One region of the Pseudomonas sp. A34-9 genome, then DNA from elsewhere that is predicted to be linked to it. Evidence: predicted binding sites of a transcription regulator. Region 1 holds the regulator's gene; each other region holds the start of a gene.

Region 1 (5,671 bases):
GAAGCCGACGGCAATAGCAATCGCCAGATCTTTGCCGGGCTGCCGTTGACGGCCGGCCTGCCGCTGACCGCCGCTGAACCGCTGACCGAGCCGACTTATGCCGCGCCAGCGCGCCCGGCTGCGGCCCCTGCGCAGTCTTCCGGCGGCGTGGATCCGCGTGCACTGGATTCGATGCGCTTTGAATTGAACAGCCTGCGCGAGCTGATGGAAGTCCAGCTCGGCACCCTGGCCTGGAATCAGCTGCAAGGCAGCCGTCCGGCGCAAGCCAATCTGTATCGTCGTCTGCAACGTATCGGTCTGTCCGGCCCGTTGTCGCGCGATCTGCTGGCGATGATCACTGATATTGAAGAACCGCGTCAGGCCTGGCGCATGTTGCTCGCGCATCTGGCACGGATGATTGCCGTACCGGAAGTCGAGCCGCTGGAAGAGGGCGGTATCATTGCCATGGTCGGCCCTGCCGGCATGGGCAAGACCACCACGCTGGCCAAGCTGGCCGCGCGCTACGTGCTGAAATACGGCGCGCAGAACGTCGCGCTGGTGAGCATGGACAGTTTCCGCATCGGCGCGCAGGAACAACTGAAGACGCTGGGGCGCATTCTCAATGTGCCGGTGACCCACGTCGACCCGGGCCAATCGCTGGTGCAAGCGCTGGATCCATTGCTGCGCAAGCGCGTGGTGCTGATCGATACTGCCGGCCTGCAAGCCAGCGATCCGGCCCTGCGCATGCAGCTCGAAAGTCTGGCCGGACGTGGCATTCGCTCAAAAAATTATCTGGTCTTGGCAACCACCAGCCAGAAACAGGTTCTAACCGCCGCTTATCACAGTTACAAGCGTTGCGGGCTTGCCGGCTGCATCCTGACTAAACTGGATGAAACGGCCAGCCTTGGCGAAGTGTTGAGCCTGGCGATCAGTCATGAATTGCCGGTCGCGTACCTGACCGATGGCCCACGGATTCCGGATGATCTGCATCTGCCGCGCCGTCATCAACTGGTCAGCCGCGCCGTCAGCGTGCAAATGCAGGAAGAACCCAGCGAAGAAGCCATGGCTGACATGTTCGCTGATATCTATCACAGCCCGACCAAGCAGGTAGGCTGAGGTATTCATGAACAGTTTTTGTACCTACATCGATGGTCTGCCATGCATTGTTCCGGTTGTGAACGCGCAGCCAGTAATGTGGCCTCCGTCTATGCAAGACAAGGTAAAGAAATAACATGGGCAGCATGCATCCCGTACAGGTGATCGCGGTGACCGGCGGCAAAGGTGGCGTCGGCAAGACTAATGTGTCAGTGAACTTGTCGCTGGCGCTGGCAGAGCTTGGCCGTCGGGTCATGCTGCTGGACGCCGACCTGGGCCTGGCGAATGTCGACGTATTGTTGGGTCTGACCCCTAAACGCACGCTGGCCGACGTCATCGAAGGCCGGTGCGAATTGCGTGACGTGCTGTTGCAAGGCCCGGGTGGCATTCGCATCGTCCCGGCCGCGTCCGGCACGCAGAGCATGGTCCACCTGAGCCCGGCGCAACACGCCGGCCTGATTCAGGCCTTCAGCGACATCGGCGACAATCTCGACGTGCTGGTGATCGACACCGCTGCGGGTATTGGTGACTCGGTAGTCAGTTTCGTACGCGCCGCGCAAGAAGTGTTGCTGGTGGTCTGCGATGAGCCGACCTCGATCACTGACGCGTATGCGCTGATCAAACTGCTCAACCGCGACTACGGCATGAACCGCTTCCGCGTGCTGGCCAACATGGCGCAGAGCCCGCAGGAAGGGCGCAACCTGTTCGCCAAGTTGACCAAGGTCACGGATCGCTTCCTTGACGTGGCCCTACAATACGTCGGCGCCGTGCCTTACGACGAAAGCGTGCGCAAAGCGGTGCAGAAGCAGCGTGCGGTGTACGAAGCCTTCCCGCGTTTCAAGTGCGCGCTGGCGTTCAAGGCGATCGCGCAGAAGGTCGACACCTGGCCGCTGCCCGCCAACCCGCGTGGCCACCTTGAATTTTTTGTCGAGCGCCTCGTGCAGCAAACGGCAGGGCCCGTGCTATGACCGCAAGCGGTATGAACTACTACAAGAAGTCGGCACGTGACGCGCAGTACGAACTGATCGAGCGTTACGCGCCACTGGTCAAACGCATTGCTTATCACTTGCTGGCACGCTTGCCGGCGAGTGTGCAGGTCGAAGACCTGATCCAGGCCGGGATGATCGGCCTGCTCGAAGTCTCGACCAAATACGACGCCAGCAAAGGCGCCAGTTTCGAAACGTACGCGGGCATACGAATCCGCGGCGCGATGCTCGACGAAGTGCGCAAAGGGGATTGGGCGCCACGCTCGGTTCACCGCAATACCCGTATGGTCAGCGACGCGATTCGCTCAATTGAAGCTAAAACCGGCCGTGATGCTAAAGATCACGAGGTTGCGGCCGAACTCCAATTGAGTCTCGACGATTACTACGGGATTTTGAATGACACCTTGGGCAGCCGCCTGTTCAGTTTCGACGACCTGTTGCAGGACGGCGAACACGAAGGGCTGCACGAGGATGGCGCCAGTGCTCATATGGAGCCGTCACGCGATCTGGAAGATGAACGTTTCCAGGCAGCGCTGGCGGACGCGATTGCCAATTTGCCGGAGCGTGAGCGACTGGTGTTGGCGCTGTACTACGACGAAGAGCTGAACCTCAAGGAGATCGGTGAAGTCCTTGGCGTCAGTGAATCGCGGGTCAGCCAGTTACACAGCCAGTGCGCGGCCCGTTTGCGGGGGCGTTTGGGGGAGTGGCGAGCGCGCTGAAGGCAGTGTGGGGACACTGCGAACGAGGCTGGTGCGGTGATGAACGGCACCGGTCTTGCTCTGTTGTGCTCCAGACAGTCTTCGAGTGCTGCGCCGATTGATTGAAGTGGCGCGTCCAGGTGCTGGGCGCGTTTAAGACTGCTTGGAGGTCGAATTGAACAAAGACATGAAAATCCTCATCGTTGATGACTTCTCAACGATGCGGCGGATCATCAAGAACCTGCTGCGCGATCTTGGGTTCACCAACACCGTCGAGGCTGACGATGGCGTGACTGCCATTCCAGTGCTCAACAGCGGAAGCATCGACTTTCTGGTAACGGACTGGAACATGCCGGGCATGACCGGTATCGACCTGCTGCGCCACGTACGTGCCGATGAAAAACTCAAGCACCTGCCCGTACTGATGGTGACTGCAGAAGCCAAGCGCGAGCAGATCATCGAAGCCGCTCAGGCCGGTGTAAACGGCTACGTAGTCAAACCTTTCACGGCTCAGGCGTTGAAAGACAAAATCGAGAAGATTTTCGAACGCATCGGCTGATGAACGCGCGGGGGAGCTATGGAGCATAACGAATCTTCACAGGGCGATTTCGAGTCGACCCTGAAAAAACACGCGGTCGAACTGGTCGAAAGCCTTGAAAAAGGCAGGTTCGGCGACGCTGTGCAACTGATCCATGAGCTCAATCAGACCCGTGACCGTGGCCTGTATCAGGAAGTCGGCAAGCTCACACGTGAACTGCACAGTGCGATCGTCAATTTCCAGATCGACCCGAACATGCCGCAGGCCGAGGAAGTGTCGCAAATCACCGACGCCACCGAACGCCTGGGCTATGTGGTCAAGCTGACAGAGGCCGCGGCCAACCGCACCATGGATCTGGTGGAAAGCGCCACCCCGGTAGTCAATGGTCTGGCTGACGAAGCCCAGACCTTGAGCGCCGATTGGTCTCGCTTCATGCGTCGCGAGGTCGGGGCTGAAGAGTTCCGCGAGCTGGCGCGCCGGGTCGACGGTTTTCTGTCACGCAGCAGCACGGACAACCGTGCGGTGTCGAGCAATCTCAACGACATCCTGCTGGCCCAGGATTACCAGGACCTGACCGGTCAGGTGATCAAGCGTGTGACCCAACTGGTCACCGAAGTCGAAAGCAATTTGCTCAAACTCGTCCTCATGGCCAGTCAGGTGGACCGCTTTGCGGGCATCGAACATGACCGTGCCGCGATGCTTGCAGAAAAAGATCCACAAAAACATCTCTCGCAGGGTGAAGGTCCGCAGATTCATGCCGATAAACGAGAAGACGTTGTGTCCGGTCAGGACGATGTGGACGATTTGTTATCCAGCCTCGGGTTCTAGAGTTTTGGAATTTTAGGTTTTTTGGGTTTTTAGACCTGTAGGAGCACCCCATTAATGAGCTTCGGCGCCGATGAAGAGATCCTTCAGGATTTCCTGGTTGAGGCCGGCGAGATTCTTGAGCAACTGTCCGAACAACTGGTCGAGCTGGAAAGCCGCCCGGATGACGCAGATCTGCTCAACGCAATTTTTCGCGGTTTCCACACTGTAAAAGGGGGCGCCGGCTTCCTTCAGCTCAACGAGCTGGTGGAGTGCTGTCACATCGCCGAAAACGTGTTCGACATCCTGCGTAAGGGTGAGCGTCGCGTTGATGCAGAACTGATGGACGTGGTGCTCGAAGCACTGGATGCGGTGAACAGCATGTTCACTGAGGTTCGTGAGCGTGCACCGATCACCGCTGCCACCCCGGAACTGCTGGCCGCCCTGGCGCGCCTGGCCGAACCGCAAGCGGCGGACGAAGCCCCGGCTTCACCAGTGGCCGAGATGATCGAAGAACTGGTCGTCGAAGGCGACTCGTCGGGCGACATCACCGATAACGAATTCGAACAACTGCTGGACTCGCTGAACGCCGTCAAGGCTGAAGCTGAAGCTCCGGCCGCTGCTGCTCCTGCGCAAACGGCCGCTGAAGCCGCGAGCGATGAAATCACTGATGCCGAGTTCGAGTCATTGCTCGATCAGTTGCACGGAAAGGGCCAGTTCGCGGTGGACGCGATTGCGCCAGTTGCGGCAACCCCTGCGGCACCGGCCAAGGGCGACAGCTCCGACATCACCGACGACGAATTCGAAGCGCTGCTCGATCAGTTGCATGGCAAGGGCAACTTCGCCGTGGATGCGCTGGAGTCGGCGATTGCTTCGGCGCCTGCGCCAGCTGCACCGGCCGCCGCCGCTGCCGGCAGCGACCTGATCAGCGATCACGAATTCGAATCGCTGCTCGACGAATTGCACGGCAAAGGCAAGTTCTCCGAAGTCGGTGCTGCGACTGCCGGCTCCGCGTCGACTGTCGCCACACCGGCTGCCAAGGCACCGGCCGCTGCGGCAGCGCCCAAACCTGCCGCCAAGCCTGAGCCAAAAGCCGAAGCGCCAAAACCGGCTGCCGCCGCGGCACCGGCTCCGGCCCGTGCCGCCGCTGCACCGCCACCGGAAAAACCGGCGAGCGAAGCGGAAACCACCGTGCGTGTCGACACGGCACGTCTCGACGAAATCATGAACATGGTCGGCGAGTTGGTGCTGGTACGTAACCGTCTGGTGCGCCTGGGCCTGAACAGCGGCGATGAAGCCATGCAAAAGGCCGTGTCGAACCTCGACGTGGTCACGGCTGACTTGCAGACCGCCGTAATGAAGACGCGGATGCAGCCGATCAAGAAGGTCTTCGGGCGCTTCCCGCGTCTGGTTCGTGACCTCGCGCGTCAGCTCAAGAAAGAGATCAACCTGGAACTGGTGGGTGAAGAAACCGACCTCGACAAAAACCTTGTCGAGGCTCTGGCCGACCCGCTGGTCCACTTGGTGCGCAACGCGGTCGACCACGGCATCGAGTCACCGGAAGAACGCGA
Region 2 (5,671 bases), 3.0 Mb from region 1:
CGAAGGCGCGTCCAAGCAACTCAACCCTTTCGGCAAGCCACGCAAGCTCGACAGCGCGCGCCATTGCCAGCTCTGGCAAGTCACCGTGGCCAATGCGCCTGAAGCGAAATCTTTGGAAAGCCTGGCGCAGACGTATGAATTGCCTTTGGCCGAGGGTCCGTTGAAAGTCATCAGCCTGCCGGGGGTATTCAGCCACGGTCGCCTGGACCGAGGCAGCGCCCTGCTGCTGGAGCATCTGGACAAACTGCCCAGTGGCCACTTGCTCGACTTCGGTTGCGGCGCGGGCGTGTTGGGCGCTGCGGTCAAACGTCGCTACCCACACAATCAGGTCACGTTGCTGGACGTCGATGCGTTCGCCGCCGCCAGCAGCCGCCTGACCCTGGCGGCCAATGGTCTGGAAGCCGAAGTGCTGACCGGTGACGGTATCGATGCGGCACCGATGGGTTTGAGCGCGATTCTAAGCAACCCGCCGTTCCATGTCGGCGTGCACACCGACTATTTCGCCACCGAGAACTTGCTGCGAAAAGCAGCGAAACACCTGAAAAACGGCGGCGAACTGCGGCTGGTGGCGAACAGCTTCCTGAAGTATCAACCGCTGATCGAGGAGCATCTGGGTGTCTGCGCAATCAAGGCCGAAGGCAATGGTTTCCGCATCTACCGCGCCAAGCGCGGCTGAAACTTCTTTTAAAAAAGAGGCTTGCTCAATCGGTTTTGCGAAGGCAGAATCCGCTCCGTCCTAGGGGAGTAGTCTCCCACGAGCGCCAAGCTCGTCCGGCATACGTCAACATACTTGATCCTCAGATCATGGCGTATGCGACCCAAGCGTCCGCAGCAGACGGATCGCAGGGTTTGACAAGACCTATGACACGCACACCTTACCCGGGGCGGGAAGGCTGTACGTGTCATAGCCGTGTCGACCCGCCCCTTAGGAAATCCTGATGCTGGACTCGTTACTCGTTCCCACCGCAATCGTTGCCTTGGCCGAAATCGGCGACAAGACGCAACTGCTCGCGCTGATTCTCGCCGCTCGCTTTCGCAAACCCTGGCCGATCATTGCCGGTATTGTTGCCGCGACCCTGGCCAACCACGCAGCGGCCGGTGCGGTAGGCGCCTGGTTCGGCAGTTTTTTCTCAGACGCCGTACTTCACTGGATTCTCGCCGCGAGCTTCACCGCCACGGCACTGTGGACATTGGTCCCGGACAAAATGGATGACGATGAAACCAGCACCGCGCGCAAGTTCGGGCCTTTCCTGACCACGCTGATTGCGTTTTTCCTGGCTGAAATGGGTGACAAGACTCAGGTCGCCACGGTGATGCTGGCCGCGCAATATCCGGAACTGTGGCTGGTGATTATCGGGACGACGGCGGGCATGTTGATTGCCAACGTGCCGGTGGTATTGGCGGGTAACTTTGCGGCGGACAAATTGCCGCTGACCTTGATCCGTCGCCTCGCGGCATCGGCGTTCATGATTCTGGCAATCGTTGCGGTGTACAAGGCGATGCAGAGCAGTGGCTGGGTTTAACCCTGAGAGAAGGAGCGTTCCCACGCTCTGCGTGGGAACGCAGCCGGGGACGCTCTGCGTCCCTTTTGGAACGCGGAGCGTCCCTTGAGGCATTCCCACGCAGAGCGTGGGAACGATCACCGACTCAGGATTTAGGAGCCTGTTCGTACAGCGGCATGACTTTCGGAATCGCCGCCTGCAGCGAGGCAATCCGGCTGGCCGAGGCCGGGTGAGTGCTCATGAACTCCGGCGGCGAACCTTCCGACGCCTTGCTCATCTTGTTCCACAAGGTGATCGCGGCGTTCGGGTTGTAGCCGGCGCGAGCGGCCAGTTCCAGGCCGATCAGGTCGGCTTCGTTTTCGTTGGCACGGCTGTTCGGCAGGGTCATGCCGTAGTTGGCCACGGTGTCGGCCAGCGCCAGGCTGTCCTGACCCAGACCGAGCAACGCACCCGCGCCCTGCTTGGCCATTTCAATCCCGTAAGCCTTCGACATTGCTTCACGACCGTGTTCGCGCAGGGCGTGGGCAATCTCATGGCCCATCACTGCGGCGATTTCATCGTCAGTCAACTTCAGGCTGTCGATCAGCCCTGTATAGAAAATGATCTTGCCGCCAGGACCACAGTTGGCGTTGAGCTCATCGCTCTTGATCAGATTGACTTCCCACTGCCATTGCGCCGCATCCGGACGGAAGTTCGGCGCCTGGGCGATCAGGCGGTTGGCAATCGCCTGAACCCGCTTGGCCTCGGGGCTGGTCTTGTCCAGCACACCCTTGCTGGAGGCCTCGCCGACGGTCTTCTGATACGACTGGGCATACATCTGGTCGACCTCTTGCGAGGACAGCATGCTGAACATGTACTGCTTGCGCTCCACACCCACGGCACCGCCGCTGGTGGTGTTGACCGACTGACAACCGGCCAGCAACAGCGCTGCGCTCAGTGCACTTACAACCAATGTCTTGTTCATTCAAAAACTCCCTGAAAACCTGCCGCGTATCCTAGGCGGGTAATTGTATCGACGCTAGATACAACGGACGTGTTGCAGCGACTTTCAGACGCTTCCCACTTGAGCTGTCGTAAAAAATTCACAGCGATCGCCAGGCCCGCAGCAACTGCGTCGCGCACCGATCCATTTGCGACATCGGCTTTCAATTGCACCGGCTCGCACTCATGGCCCGATGCCGACTGCCGATACATCAGCGCAGACGTCCTCTTGCGTGCGGAGCTCCCATGAAGTTCAAGTCGATCCAGTTTTCCGTCGCCGCCCTGGCCGGCGCCATCGTGCTTAGCGTGGTGGTCGCGCTGGTGCTGTATGCGCTGTTTTCCGGCGCCCGTACTCAAGAGATGGTGCAACAGCGCACCCAGGCCCAGTTCGAGCAAGTCATCGAACAGCGCCTGACGTCGCTGGCACAAACCCAGGTCAGCCAGATCCAGCGCGAACTCGAAGCGCCGCTGCTGATTGCCGGTGGGCTGGTGCGGGTCAACGCCCTGCTCGGCACGCCCGACGCCGATGGCCAGCCGCGCTTGAACGTCAGCCGCGAGCAACTGATCAGCCTGATCAAGGAGAACGTCGAAAAGAACCCGAAAATTCTCGGCACCTACATCGGCTGGGAAAAAAATGCCCTCGACCACAATGACGCGGCCTATGTCGGCACCCGCGTGGTCGGTATCGACGCGGCCAACGGGCGCTTCCTGCCGTGGTGGTTCCGCAACGACGACGGCAGCCTGGGCCTCGACAAACTGGTCGACGTCGACGACCAGAAGACCCTGTCCACCGGCGTGCGCGCCAGCGAGTATTACTTGTGTTCGAAAGAGAGCAAAAAAGCCTGCGTGATTGATCCGGCGCCGTACAAGGTCGGCGACAAGATCGTCATGCTCGCCTCCTTCATTGAACCGATCATGCTCAACGGCACCTTCCAGGGCATCGTCGGCGCCGACCTGTCGGTGAACTTCATTCAGGAAATGCTCCTCGCCGCCAACCAGAAGCTCTACAGCGGAGCCGGGCAAATGGCCCTGATCGGCGGCAACGGCCGGATCGTTGCCTACACCCAGGACGCCAGCAAGTTCGGCGAAAAAGTCAGCGACATCCTCGACGCCGAGCAGATTGCCAACATGGCCAATCTCAAACGCGGCGAAGTGACTTACTCCGTCAACAAAGACAAGGGCCGCATCGAGCTGTACCTGCCGTTCGGCATCGGCCAGACCGACGCACGCTGGACATTGATGCTGCAACTGCCGCTCAACGCGGTGATGGCGGATCTGCAAAAACTGCAGGCCGACCTCGATGCCGAACGCAAGTCCGACACGTTCGGCATGGCCATGGTCGGTCTGATCATCGCCGGCATTGGCTTGCTGGTGATCTGGCTGGTCGGCCACGGCATCGCCCGACCGCTGAAGCAAATGGTCGCCATGCTTAATGACATCGCTCAAGGTGAAGGTGATCTGACCCGACGCCTGAGCAGCGACCGCAGTGATGAACTGGGTTCGATCGCCAAGGGCTTCAATACCTTCCTCGCCAAATTGCAGGCGATGATCACCCAAGTGGTGACGTCGGTGCAGAGCGTCAGCGATTCTTCGGAGCACACCGCCGACATCGCCATTCGCACCAACATCGGTATCCAGAAACAAATGGCCGAGATCGATCAGGTCGCCACGGCGGTGCAGGAAATGACCGCCACCGCCCAGGATGTCGCGCGCAATGCGACGCAGGCAGCCCAAGCGGCCGGCCATGCTGATCAGGCGGCCAGTCAGGGCATGCAGATCGTCCGTGATACATCGAACTCGATCGGCGTATTGGCAGTGGAAATCGGCAAGGCGGTGGACGTGGTGCAGACGTTGGCCAAGGACAGCGAGAACATCAACGCGATCCTCACGGCGATTCGCGCGATTGCCGAGCAGACCAACCTGTTGGCCCTGAACGCGGCGATTGAAGCAGCGCGTGCCGGTGAGCAAGGTCGCGGCTTTGCTGTCGTGGCCGACGAGGTGCGCAATCTGGCGCAAAAAACGCAGAAAGCCACCGAAGAAATCCAGACGATGATCCAGCAACTGCAACAGGGCACCCGCGATGTCGTGCGGGTCATGGAAGACAGCCAGAACCGCACCGACGAAAGCGTGCAGCACGCGGCGAAAGCGGCACAAGCGCTGGAGACGATTACTCAGGCAGTGTCGGTGATCAACGACATGAATACGCAGATTGCCAGTGCCGCCGAAGAGCAGAGCGCGGTGGCCGATGATATCAACCGTAACGTGATCAATATCGGGCAAGTGGCGAATGAAGTGGCGGGGGGTGCGGATGAGTCGAGTTCGGCGAGTGCGGATTTGACCAAGCTGGCGGAGCAGCAGCGGCGGTTGATCAATCAGTTCAAGGTCTGAAAAGCGCAAAGCCCCTCACCCTAACCCTCCCGAAACGTCGGACCGCCCAGAGGGAGAGGGGACTGATTGCGGGATGCTTAAGGAATACGCCGACCTGAAAGATACTCGCTGAATCCATAATCGACTCGATGCATCAGGTCGGTAGATCACTCGAGACAACTCGGTCGGCCCCCTCTACCTCCGGGAGAGGGCTGGGGTGAGGGGCTTTTGATCTGCCCCAGTCAACCCGGGGTCAGACACTCCGGCCCATTGAGCTTCGGATCATTGATCAAATTCGCCAGCACCCGCTCACGCAACGCCGCCGGTTCACTGGCCAGCAAGCCCTGCAACACATGCAACGGCGTCTCGGGATCGAGCCACGCCGCCTGCCCCGCCTCATCGAGAATCAACGGCCGCCGCTGACTCGACGCCGGCTGCGTAATCACCGCCGTGCTCAACCAGACCTGCTCCTGCACCGGATACGCTTCCCAGATCGCCGCAAAAAACAGCGAAGCGCCCTCCCCCGGCGTCAGCCAGTACGGCCGCTTGCGCTGCGTTCCGCGCCATTCGTAGAAACCATTCGCCGGCAGCAGGCAGCGACGCTGGCGCAGTGCCTCACGAAACATCGGTTGCTCAGCCACGGTTTCCGCACGGGCATGCGCCGGCGTCTTCGACAAATCGGTCAGCCACGGCGGCGTCAGTCCCCAACGGGCGCGGGCCAGGGTGCGCTCACCGTCTTCACCGGCACGCAGCATCAACACCGAATCATTGGGGGAAATGTTCCACTGCGCCTGTTGATCGGCGGGAAAACCTGGCAGGGC
Region 3 (5,671 bases), 1.4 Mb from region 1:
TTGGTGTTCGGCACCAAAAAACTGAAAAACCTCGGCACCGACGTTGGCGAGTCGATCAAGGGCTTCCGCAAAGCCATGAACGACGATGAAAAACCAGCCGCTGATCCAACCGTGACGCCTGCGCAACCGGTGCCACCGGTACAGCCGCAAGCCACCGCTCAGGCCAACCCGCCGCACACCATCGACGTGCAGGCGCAGAAAGTCGAAGAGCCGATCCGCAAAGACGTGTGAGCACAGACTAATGTTTGGTATCAGCTTCTCTGAACTGCTGCTCGTCGGCCTCGTCGCCCTGCTGGTGCTGGGCCCCGAGCGTCTGCCGGGCGCTGCGCGCACCGCTGGCCTGTGGGTCGGACGGCTGAAGCGCAGCTTCAACGCGATCAAACAGGAAGTTGAACGTGAAATCGGTGCCGACGAGATCCGTCGGCAACTGCACAACGAGCACATTCTGTCGCTGGAGCAAGAGGCGCGGAAGATTTTCAATCCGGTTCAGCAAGAGCCGACGCCGGTTGAAGTTGAACATGTCGGACAGCAGACGATTCACGCGCCAGCTGCACCTGCTCCAACACCAGCACCAGCACCTGCTGCCGTTGTAGCGCCGACAGAACCGACGCCCGTTGCCGCAGAAGCTTCGGTTGAACACGTTGCGCCAAACGCCGCGCCGATCACACCTGCGCCTCACGATCCTACACTGCCGCCGCGAGCCCCATGAGCGATCTCCCCGAAAACGACCAGCACATGCCGCTGGTTTCGCACCTCACCGAGCTGCGCACCCGCCTGCTGCGTTGTGTGGCGGCGATCTTCATCATCTTCGCCGGGCTGTTTGCGTTCACCCAGCAGATCTACACCTTCGTCTCGACGCCGCTGCGCCAGTACCTGCCGGTCGGCGCGACGATGATCGCCACCGACGTGTCATCGCCGTTCCTGACGCCGCTGAAGCTGACGATGATGGTCTCGCTGTTTCTCGCAATCCCGGTGATCCTGCATCAGATCTGGGGTTTTATCGCGCCGGGCCTGTACAAGCATGAAAAGCGCATTGCGGTGCCGTTGCTGGTTTCCAGCATCCTGTTGTTCTACACCGGCATGGCGTTCGCCTATTACTTCGTGTTCCCGCTGATCTTCAAATTCTTCGCCGCTGCCACCCCGGCCGGCGTGGAAATGATGACCGACATCGCCAGTTACCTCGATTTCGTCATGACGCTGTTCTTCGCCTTCGGCGTGGCGTTTGAGATCCCGGTGGCCGTGGTGCTGCTGGTGTGGATCGGCGTGGTCGACGTCAAATACCTGAAGAAGATCCGCCCGTACGTGATCATCGGCTGCTTCGTGGTCGGCATGATCCTGACGCCGCCGGACATTTTCTCGCAGACGCTGCTGGCCGTGCCGATGTGGATGTTGTTTGAAATCGGCATCCTGTTCGGTGGCCTGATCAGCAAACGCGAAAGTCCGGACGAAACCGCCGACGATCACAACGACCAGCCGCCAGCGACCCAGGCATGAACCTGCTGTTGCTCGAAGAGGCCGATTTCATTGCGGCCGACCGCGTAGTCCTGCGTGATAGACGCCTGACCCACATGCAGGAGGTTCACCGCTCGGAAGTCGGTGACAGCCTGCGCGTCGGGCGCATCAACGGGTTGATGGGTTCGGCTGAGTTGCTGCGTCTGGAGGCGGGTGAGGCTGAACTGCGCGTCACTCTCGACAAGCCACCGCCGGCAAAATTGCCACTGACGTTGTTGCTGGCCCTGCCGCGCCCGAAGATGCTGCGGCGGGTATTTCAGACCGTGGCGACCATGGGCGTGTCGAAGGTGATTCTGGTCAACAGCTATCGGGTCGAGAAGAGCTTCTGGCAGACGCCGTTTCTGGAGCCTGAGGCGATTCGCGAGAATTTGATCCTCGGCCTCGAACAGGCCCGCGACACCGTGCTGCCGGAAATCATCATCGAGAAGCGCTTCAAGCCGTTTGTTGAAGACCGGCTGCCGGCGATTACCGACGGCACCCTCGGCCTCGTTGGACATCCCGGCAACTATCCGCCCTGCCCCCGCGCATTGAGCGAACCGGTGACCCTGGCCATCGGCCCGGAAGGCGGCTGGATCCCCTACGAAATCGACCTGCTGGCCAAGTCCGGCCTGCAACCGGTGCAACTCGGCGAACGCATCCTGCGCGTCGAAACCGCCGTCACCGCCCTGCTCGCCCGCCTCTTCTAAGTTCAACATAAATCCCCTGTAGGAGCTGCCGCAGGCTCGGGCCGCGATCGGACGATCTTTTGACTTTGCTTCTAAAAAACAACATCAAAAGATCGCAGCCTGCGGCAGCTCCTACATTGATCCGTGCGGGGCCGGCGGATAAATGGTGTTACAGATTGCCATCAACCGGCCGATACAGTCCCCATAAGTCCAATTAGTGGTCCGAGGGGAGTCGTCGCATGTACCGTTGGTTAGCCGAGAATCTTGGGAACGTCAGCGTCAAACGCAAGCTGGGAATCGGTTTCGGCCTGGTGCTGTTGCTGACGCTGTTGATCACCTTCACCGGCTGGACCGGCATGAGCGGCATTATCAGCCGTGGTGACAAGCTCGGTTTTATCTCCAGCCTAAATGAACTGACCAAGGACTTGCGCCTGGCGCGCCTGGACTACGAAGCGCGCCGTGGCGAACAAGGCCCAGGCACCGTCACCGATCTGCTAGGCAAACTCGACAGCGGCCTGCAAACCGCTCGCAGCCTGATTGAACAGCCGTCCGACGCGGCCATGGTCGATCAACAACTGGCCGCCGTCGCCGAATACAAGCGCGCTTTTGCCGACATGACCCAAGCTACCGTGCAGCGTGAAGACGCCCGCAGCAAGCTCGGTGCCAGTGCCGACAATGCCGTGGCGAAAGTCGCGGAAGTGGAAAAATCCATGCTGGCGGGTGACAGCGTCGCGCAATTCAACAGCGTGATCGAGCTGAGCAAACTGCTGCAGCAAGCCCGCTACCAAGTGCGCGGCTACACCTACAGCGGTAAGGCCGAAGCCGAGCAACCGGCGCTCGACGCCATCGACAATGCCCTGAAAAACCTCGACAGCCTGCCGGCAAAACTGCCGGAACAGCACATCGCCAACCTGCAACAGGCAACCGACTCGATCAAGGCCTATCGCGCGGCAGTTGCGCAGTTCCGCGACTCGCAGGTCAACAACGCCAAGGCCGCCGCGCGCATGTCGACTCAGGGCGACATCCTCATTGATGTCAGCAAGAAACTCACTGAATCGCAAACCGTGGTGCGCGACACCGATGCCGCTCACGCCAAGAACATGCTGATCATCGCCACTCTGCTGGCCGTAGCGTTCGGTCTGCTGGCCGCTTGGGCGATCACCCGGCAGATCATCATCCCGCTGAACCAGACCCTGAAAGTCGCCGAGCGCGTGGCTGCTGGCGACCTGACGCACAACCTCGTGTCCCTGCGTCGTGACGAACTCGGCCAACTGCAACGCTCGATGCAAAGCATGACCCAAGGCCTGCGTGAACTGGTGGGCGGGATCAGCGATGGTGTCACCCAGATCGCCAGCGCTGCCGAAGAACTCTCGGCGGTGACCGAGCAGACCAGTGCGGGGGTCAACAATCAGAAAATCGAGACCGATCAGGTCGCCACCGCCATGAACGAAATGGCCGCCACCGTGCAGGAAGTCGCGCGTAACGCCGAGGAAGCTTCCGAAGCCGCCGTTGCCGCTGACCAACAGGCCCGCGAAGGCGACAAAGTGGTGGGCGAAGCGATCGCGCAGATCGAGCGTCTGGCCCTTGAAGTCGGCCACTCCACCGAGGCCATGGGCGAACTGAAGCGTGAAAGCGACAAGATCGGCAGCGTCCTCGACGTGATCAAGTCGGTAGCCCAGCAAACCAACCTGCTGGCCCTCAACGCGGCCATCGAAGCGGCGCGTGCCGGTGAGGCCGGGCGTGGTTTTGCCGTGGTTGCCGATGAGGTGCGCAGCCTCGCGCAGCGTACGCAGAAGTCCACCGAAGAGATCGAAGAGCTGATCGTCGGCCTGCAAAACGGCACCCAGCAAGTGGCAACGATCATGGACAACAGCCGCACCCTGACCGACAGCAGCGTCGAGCTGACCCGTCGTGCCGGCGGTTCGCTGGAAAGCATTACGCGCACCGTGTCGGCGATTCAGGCGATGAACCAGCAGATAGCCGCGGCGGCCGAGCAGCAGAGCGCGGTGGCTGAAGAGATCAACCGTAGCGTGCTGAATGTGCGCGATGTGTCGGATCAGACATCGGCGGCGAGTGAAGAGACCGCGGCGTCCAGCGTTGAGCTGGCGCGGCTGGGCACGCATCTGCAGATGCTGGTCGGCCGGTTCAAGGTCTAAGTAGCAGGATTGATCGTTCCCACGCTCCGCGTGGGAATGCATCTTGCGACGCTCCGCGTCGCGCATGCAAAGGGACGCGGAGCGTCCCGGGCGGCATTCCCAAGCGGAGCGTGGGAACGATCAGGTACTACAACACCTGACGCAGGAAGGCTTGGGCACGCGGATCTTTCGGCGCATCAAAGAACTCTGCCGGCGCCGCATCTTCGAGCAATTTGCCGTGATCGAAGAACAACACCCGATCCGCCACTTCCCGGGCAAAGCCCATCTCATGAGTCACGCAAACCATGGTCATGCCTTCCACGGCCAGGTTTTTCATCACGTCCAGCACCTCACCGACCATCTCCGGGTCAAGCGCCGAGGTGGGCTCATCGAACAACATGACCTTCGGCTCCATCGCCAGCGCCCGGGCAATTGCCACGCGCTGTTGCTGACCGCCGGACAGGCGTGACGGAAACTCATTGGCCTTCTGCGCAATACCGACCTTCTGCAGCAACTCCATCGCCTTCGCCTCGCGCTCTTTCTTGCCGCGCTTGCGCACGACTTTCTGCGCCAGACAGAGGTTTTCCAGCACGGTCATGTGCGGGAACAGGTTGAAGTGCTGAAAGACCATGCCGACTTCGCGGCGGTAGGCGTTTACGTCGGTTTTCGGGTCGGCCAGTTGCAGGCCATCGATGCTCACCGAGCCGGAATCGAATTCTTCCAGGCCATTGAGGCAGCGCAGGAAGGTCGACTTACCGGAACCGGACGGGCCGATGACCACCAGCACTTCGCCCTTGGCGACGGTGGTGCTGACGTTATCCACCGCGCGTACCACCTGGCCACGGGTATCGAAGACTTTTACCAGATCGCGGACTTCAATCACTTTGCGCGAGCCTCCGCTCAAGCCGGCTGGCGATTTTCGACAGCGGCAGGTTGATCAACAGGTACAGGCCGGCAACGCAGAACAGAATTTCGAACGGCGAAAACGAGGTGGTGATGACTTCACGACCGCTTTTGAGCAGCTCGGTAATCGCAATCACCGACACCAGCGAGGTGTCCTTGACCAGACTGATGAACTGCCCGGCCAGCGGCGGCAGCACGCGTTTCAGCGCTTGCGGCAACACCACGTGACGCATCGACTGACCCGCGCTCAAGCCGAGCGAGCGCGCCGCCTCGTTCTGGCCACGGGCAATCGATTGCACGCCGGAACGGATGATCTCGGCCACGTAGGCGCCGGTGAACAGCGACAGTGCGGCGATCCCGGCGAACTCGCGGGACAGGTTCATCACCGTGCCGATGAAGAAGTAGAAAATGAAAATCTGCACCAGCAGCGGCGTGCCGCGTACCAGTTCGACGTAG
Region 4 (5,671 bases), 990 kb from region 1:
ACGGGCCGCTTCAATCGCGGCGTTGAGCGCGAGCAGGTTGGTCTGTTCGGCCACGGCCTTGATCACGTCCATCACGCTGCCGATCTTATCGCTTTCCTGTTGCAGCACGCTCATGGCTTCGGTCGAACGCACCACTTCGCTGGCCAGACGTTCGATCTGCGCGATGGCTTCGTTTACGACTTTGTCGCCTTCGCGGGCTTCGCCGTCAGCGGCGGCAGCGGCTTGCGAGGCTTCTTCGGCATTGCGCGCGACTTCCTGCACGGTGGCAGTCATCTCGTGCATGGCGGTGGCGACCTGATCGGTCTCGACTTTCTGGCTGTTCACACCGGCGCTGGTCTGCTCGGTGACGGCCGACAGTTCCTCAGCAGCGCTAGCAATCTGGGTAACGCCGTCGCGGATGCCGCTGATCAAGTCGCGCAAGGTCACGCCCATGCGCGCGATGCCTTGTTGCAGTACGCCGAGTTCATCGCGGCGGGTGACAGTGACGTTCTGGGTCAGGTCGCCGCTGGCGATGCGCTCGACCACGGCCAGGGTTTCTTGCAGCGGACGGGTGATCTGACGGGTGATGATCACCGCCGCAATGATGCCCACCAGCAGCGCCAGCAAGGTGCTGATCAACTGGAATGTCCGCGCCTGGGCGCTTTCAGCGTCACGACGATCGAGCTGGATCTGATACAGCTGCTCGCTCAGGGCGACGATGGTCGTGCCCTGATCGGTCATTTCCTTACGGGCCTGCACGGCGTCGGTGTTGGCGTTTTTATACGCCATCAACGCACTGCGGTAGTTGACCAATGCGCTTTCCAACTGACGCAAGGCGTCTTGCTGAGTGGTAGCGAAATGCACGTTCAGTGGCTTGAGGCTGGCGATGGCCGCGTCGAGTTGGCCGACAGCCTTCTGCTCGGTTTCGGCGTTGGTGGTGGCGGTGTAGCCGCGCACTTCGTAGCGCGCGAGGATGAACGCTTCCTTGGCGGCAGTGATCGCCTGGAACTGTTCGAAACGCTGCTCGCTCATGTCCATTTGCTGCACGCGTTTGCTGATCGATTCGATCAGGTTGTACGCGGTCTCTGCATTCACGCTCATGGTGTCGCGGGCGCTGTTGCCGGTGCGGTAGGCGTTGCGCATTTTGTTCAGCGACGTCTGGTATTCAGCGATGGTCGCGGCCTGCTCCTTGAGCAGTTTGACGTTTTCCGGGCTCTTGAAGCTATTGATCAGCTTCTGTTGTTGCGCGGCGAAGCTTTCCAGGGTGGTCTGCACATTCTGTGCAGCGGTTTCATCGCCATTGGTCAGCATGTATTGCAGGCGCACCACGCGCAGCTTGGTCAGACCGGCATTGAGCTGGGTGATGTCGCTCATCCAGTTGCTGCGATCGATCAGGCCGCCGAGGCTGGTCCAGCCTGTCAGGGCCAGCACGCAGGTCAGGGCCAGCACCAGGCCGAAGCCCAGGCCCAGTTTCATGTTCACGCTGATGTTGCCGAACCAGCTATTCATCAAAAATCCTCCAGAAACGTTGGGTTTCTTGTCGTCGGTTAGGCTGGAAGATTGTTGTTTTTTTGAGCCAGCAAGGGTGTTAGCAGGTTTGTATCGGCCGCAAATCCGAGAGCTGAAAGGATTTTGTCCTACGGAATTTGTAACAACGGATCCCAAGACTTTTTTCACATGGGTTTCACTGGCTGCCCACGCCCGCCTCTGTACCTTCACCGCATCGAATGAACCCGTGATGCAGAGTGACGAGGCGGTTTTTGTGGAATTGAGACTGAGTCTGTTCGGCGTCAAACGCTCGATCGATCTGAGCTTTTTGGCGCGGTTTCGCAACACCTGGGTGGTGTTGGCGGCATCGGTATTGGTGATCCCCCTGACCCTGTGGTTGCTGGCGCCGGCGGCAGTGCCGGACCTGGCCCACGGCAATGTCGCCGGTGCGCAAGCGTTGACGACCGGTTGGGCCAAGGGCGAGATGATCGTGCTGGTGCGTCATGTCGAGCGCTGCGATCACTCCAAAGCCGCGTGCCTGAGTGGCAATGACGGCATCACCGATCGCTCGCGCGGTGTTGCGGTGGCGGTCGGTGCCCGGTTCGAGCAACTGGGCCTGAACAACGCCGACATCTACAACAGCCCGTCGATGCGCACGGTGCAGACCGCCGGCTACATGTTCAACCATGCCGCCAGCGGCGACGACTGGCTGATCAACTGCCGGGGCCGCATGTTGCAGGATGCGCTGGCCCACAAGGTTGCCGGTCGCAATCTGGTCCTGGTGACCCACAGCGAATGCATGGCGCAAATCGAGAAAGACGTCAAAGTGCCGACCTCGGACATGGGTTACGGCTCGTCATTGTTTGTTTCCGCTGCCAGCCCGGCGGCTCCCAAGATGCTCGGCTTTATTGAAGCCTCCGACTGGCGCACGGTGAATACCCGATGAAATCCCGCTTCTACGCTTATAACTTCGGCATTCCATTGGCCTGCGCGGTGCTGGTGTTCCTGATGTTCGACATGACCAAAATCGACATCGCCTTCAGCAACCTGCTGTTCGATCCGCTGACGCAGTCCTTCCCGCTCGACAAGATTCATTTCTTTGAAAAACTCACCCACAAATGGGCGCGGATCATTCCGAACTGGACGGCAGAAATCGCCCTGATCGGCGCGCTGCTATCGGTGTTCTGGCCATTGGTCAATCCGCACAAACGGCCGCGCCTCGGTGCGCTGCTGGAGCGCAGCAAAGTCGCGCCAGTGCTGCGATTTGCCGCCGATCACCGTAGGGATTTTCTGTTTGTGGTGGTCGCGTTTGCGGTTTGCACCGGAGTGATTCACTTCCTCAAATCCCACACCAGCGTTTACTGCCCGATCGAGACCACGCTGTACGGCGGGAAAATGGCCCACATTGAGTGGTACAGCAACTTCCAACTGTTCCATGAAGCTGGCAGTGGCCGGTGCTGGCCGGGTGGCCATGCGTCGGGCGGCTTCACCATGCTGGCGCTGTATTTCGTGGCGCGGCGCTATCAATGGCGTTTTTCCAGTGCAATCTTGTGGGGCTCGCTGCTGCTGGGGTTCGTTTATGGCACTACTCGTGTCCTGCAAGGCTGGCACTACATGTCCCACACCTTCTGGGCCGGAATCTTCGTGTGGCTGGCGTGTTTGCTGACGGCGTTGGCCTTTTACGGACGCGCGCGGCTGGATCTGCCCGTGCTGAGCAAGCGCACACAGAAAGCTTTCAGTGCTCAGCCAGAGGTTTCTCTCTGAACCCGTCAGGATGAAATGAAAAAACCGCCAATCATCGGCGGTTTTTTTTATGCGGCTGCGCAGGCCTCAATAGCCGACGAAGTAATACGCCTGACGCCCGACCATCATCGTTTTAAGCACTTTCAAGGGAGGCGCGGGTTGGCTGTCGCCGGCCATCACCACGACATGGGATGGCGAGGCCGCGAGGAAATCGCGCAACTGCACTTCGGTATCCAGCCCTTTGAGTACTTGCTGGGTGTAGAAGACCGTGGCGCCACCGACCCGCTCGTTGGCCTGAAACAGCGCGACTTGATGCCCGGCGGTTTGCAGCGTCTGGATCTCTGCGCTCAATGGCAGGAACGAAAGCTTCTTGTCGGCGTGGGGCAGTGCCCATTGCGCGGCGGCGAGGTAACTGCCGATCACCAGCGTGAGTACGGCCATTGCCAGTGTCTGTCGATGACGGGCGATTCTGCCGACGAATCCATTGCCTGATTCGTACTGCTTCAAGCGCTCGAACAACACCCCCGCATACTCCGCCGCGATCACCGCCGCGGCCGGCGTCATCGACATCAGATACACCGTGCGTTTGCTCGACGCCAACGTCAGCATGATGAACTGCGCAACGATCCACAGGCTGAAAAACAGCAAGTAACGGTTGGCCTTCAATTGGCTACGGAAATGCCAGAGCCCCAAGTACACCAGAATATTCCACGGCAGGAAGGCTTCCGGCAGTTTGGCCAGGTAGTAATAGAACGGTTCATAGTGCCCTGCCTCGACGAACGATCCGCTGAAGCGTCCGACGCTGTTGGTCAATAGCACTTCTCTGACGGCTTGTGCGCCGCCGTGCTGGAAGAGGATGACGAGCCAGATCAGCAGCGGAATCAAACCGACCAGGGTCAGTAAGCCCGGTCGCAGCCAATCGGCGATTTTCAGGCGCCGGTCCATCAGGTTGTCAGCCAGCAGATAGGCAAAAATCACCACCCCCGGCATGGCCAGCCCCAGCACACCCTTGCTCAACGTGGCGATGGCAATCCCGACGACAAACAACAGCGAGTTGCCAAGTGTCGATGCCCGTTGCGCCTGGAAAAAGGCCAGCAGCGCCGTGGTCACGCCGAGGGCGAGCAACGCATCCTCACCGACCCCGCGCACATTGCTCCAGTAACTGGCCATGGTCGCGAGCAGAATGCCTGCGGTCCAGGCAATCATTTTTGGCCGTTCGAAACGCCGCAACATGCCGTACAGCAGCATCACGCTGAGCAACCCGGCCACCGCTGAGGCCAGCCGCACGGCCCACGGTGAAACACCGAACACGCGCATCGCGCCAGCATCCAGCCACAGACTCAACGGTGGTTTTTCCAGAAACGGTTCGCCGAACAGACGAGGCGTGACCCAGTCATCGTCCAGATGCATCTCCATGGCGATGCCGGCGACGCGGGCCTCGGTGGAGCCTTGCAATTGATGGTTGCCCAGCGCGAAGAAAAACAGCAGGGCGGCAAGCAGAAACAGCGAAGTGACGGCACGCGACATAGGGTTCAGGCAACCGGAAGGGGCGGGAGGCCTGAGCATACGACGGCAATCCTTAACGAATTGTGAAACTCACGCCAATGGTTTCGACCAGCGCTTCTCCGGTGTTTCGAACCTTGAATTGACCAGGGCCGTCAGCACGTGATCCTGCCAGCGTCCGGCAATGTTCAGATACGCTTTGGCGTAGCCCTCGCGCTCGAAGCCCAGGCGCTCAAGCAAGCGAGCGCTGCGCTCATTGCCTGGAATGTAGTTGGCCATGATCCGGTGCAGGTTCTGGGAGTCGAACATGTAAGCAATGCCAGCCTCCAGGGCTTCGTGCATCAAGCCTTGCCCCTGTCGGGAGGCGTCGATGTGATAGCCCAGATAGCACGCCTGAAAGGCCCCGCGAATAATGCCGCTGAAGTTGCACGCGCCGATCATTTGCTGGCCATCCGGCGTCAGCAGGGCGAAATGCATGGCCAGCCCGGCTTCGAATGCACTGGCTTGCACATCGAGGCGGCGGCGAATCTGCGCGCTGGAAAAATATTCGGTGGTGCGGATCGGCGACCAGGGCGCGAGGTGGCGCTGGTTACGCAGGTAGAACTCGCTTTCAAGGTCGGCCTGATCCGGAGCGAGTATCGCGAGCGACAAGCGTTGGCAGGGCAGGGTCAACAGCGGCATCGGGCGCTCCGGAATGGGGGATCTTCCGGCAGCGTCGCGCAATCAGCCGGGTCACGGCAAGTCGTGGCGCAGAAGGGGCTTTGTTTCAGGCAAAAAAAAGCCCGCAGGAGCGCGGGCGAACCGTAGTTTCTTGAATGAGCGAGCGGACTGTACAAGGGTTGGCCACGCAGCTGCAGTGAAGAAAAATTCATCTCGATGGGCGGCTCCAATGCAGTCCGATGCGCAACCGAACGCCGGGTTTTCGCCGATCAATGGCGGGTTTCAGGCCCGGTAGTGT

The links. Region 1 encodes FliA, which starts transcription of late flagellar genes. Its sites were predicted from a motif close to CTAAAGTTTNNNNNNNNNNNGCCGNTAA; they were not measured.
Region 2: a site for FliA is predicted at 2,667-2,694, ahead of P3G59_RS24095 (methyl-accepting chemotaxis protein). Genes of this name have one in related genera too.
Region 3: a site for FliA is predicted at 2,347-2,374, ahead of P3G59_RS01970 (methyl-accepting chemotaxis protein). Genes of this name have one in related genera too.
Region 4: a site for FliA is predicted at 1,579-1,606, ahead of P3G59_RS03800 (methyl-accepting chemotaxis protein). Genes of this name have one in related genera too.

The regions. Positions count from the first base shown of each region.
Region 1 is NZ_CP119967.1:1,895,901-1,901,571, forward strand. It holds gene flhF (flagellar biosynthesis protein FlhF) at 1-1,095, shown strand, start outside; gene fleN (flagellar synthesis regulator FleN) at 1,212-2,042, shown strand; gene fliA (RNA polymerase sigma factor FliA) at 2,039-2,779, shown strand; gene P3G59_RS08475 (chemotaxis response regulator CheY) at 2,946-3,317, shown strand; gene P3G59_RS08480 (protein phosphatase CheZ) at 3,336-4,124, shown strand; gene P3G59_RS08485 (chemotaxis protein CheA) at 4,179-5,671, shown strand, end outside.
Region 2 is NZ_CP119967.1:5,407,739-5,413,409, forward strand. It holds gene P3G59_RS24080 (class I SAM-dependent methyltransferase) at 1-676, shown strand, start outside; yybP-ykoY riboswitch at 728-850, shown strand; gene P3G59_RS24085 (TMEM165/GDT1 family protein) at 939-1,523, shown strand; gene P3G59_RS24090 (M48 family metallopeptidase) at 1,648-2,466, opposite strand; gene P3G59_RS24095 (methyl-accepting chemotaxis protein) at 2,730-4,871, shown strand; gene P3G59_RS24100 (SOS response-associated peptidase) at 5,093-5,671, opposite strand, start outside.
Region 3 is NZ_CP119967.1:448,634-454,304, reverse strand. It holds gene P3G59_RS01990 (twin-arginine translocase TatA/TatE family subunit) at 1-231, shown strand, start outside; gene tatB (Sec-independent protein translocase protein TatB) at 242-709, shown strand; gene tatC (twin-arginine translocase subunit TatC) at 706-1,494, shown strand; gene P3G59_RS01975 (16S rRNA (uracil(1498)-N(3))-methyltransferase) at 1,491-2,198, shown strand; gene P3G59_RS01970 (methyl-accepting chemotaxis protein) at 2,417-4,333, shown strand; gene P3G59_RS01965 (amino acid ABC transporter ATP-binding protein) at 4,461-5,195, opposite strand; gene P3G59_RS01960 (amino acid ABC transporter permease) at 5,188-5,671, opposite strand, start outside.
Region 4 is NZ_CP119967.1:901,411-907,081, forward strand. It holds gene P3G59_RS03800 (methyl-accepting chemotaxis protein) at 1-1,488, opposite strand, end outside; gene P3G59_RS03805 (histidine phosphatase family protein) at 1,742-2,413, shown strand; gene P3G59_RS03810 (phosphatase PAP2 family protein) at 2,410-3,231, shown strand; gene P3G59_RS03815 (glycosyltransferase family 39 protein) at 3,298-4,776, opposite strand; gene rimJ (ribosomal protein S5-alanine N-acetyltransferase) at 4,807-5,394, opposite strand; gene P3G59_RS03825 (hypothetical protein) at 5,643-5,671, opposite strand, start outside.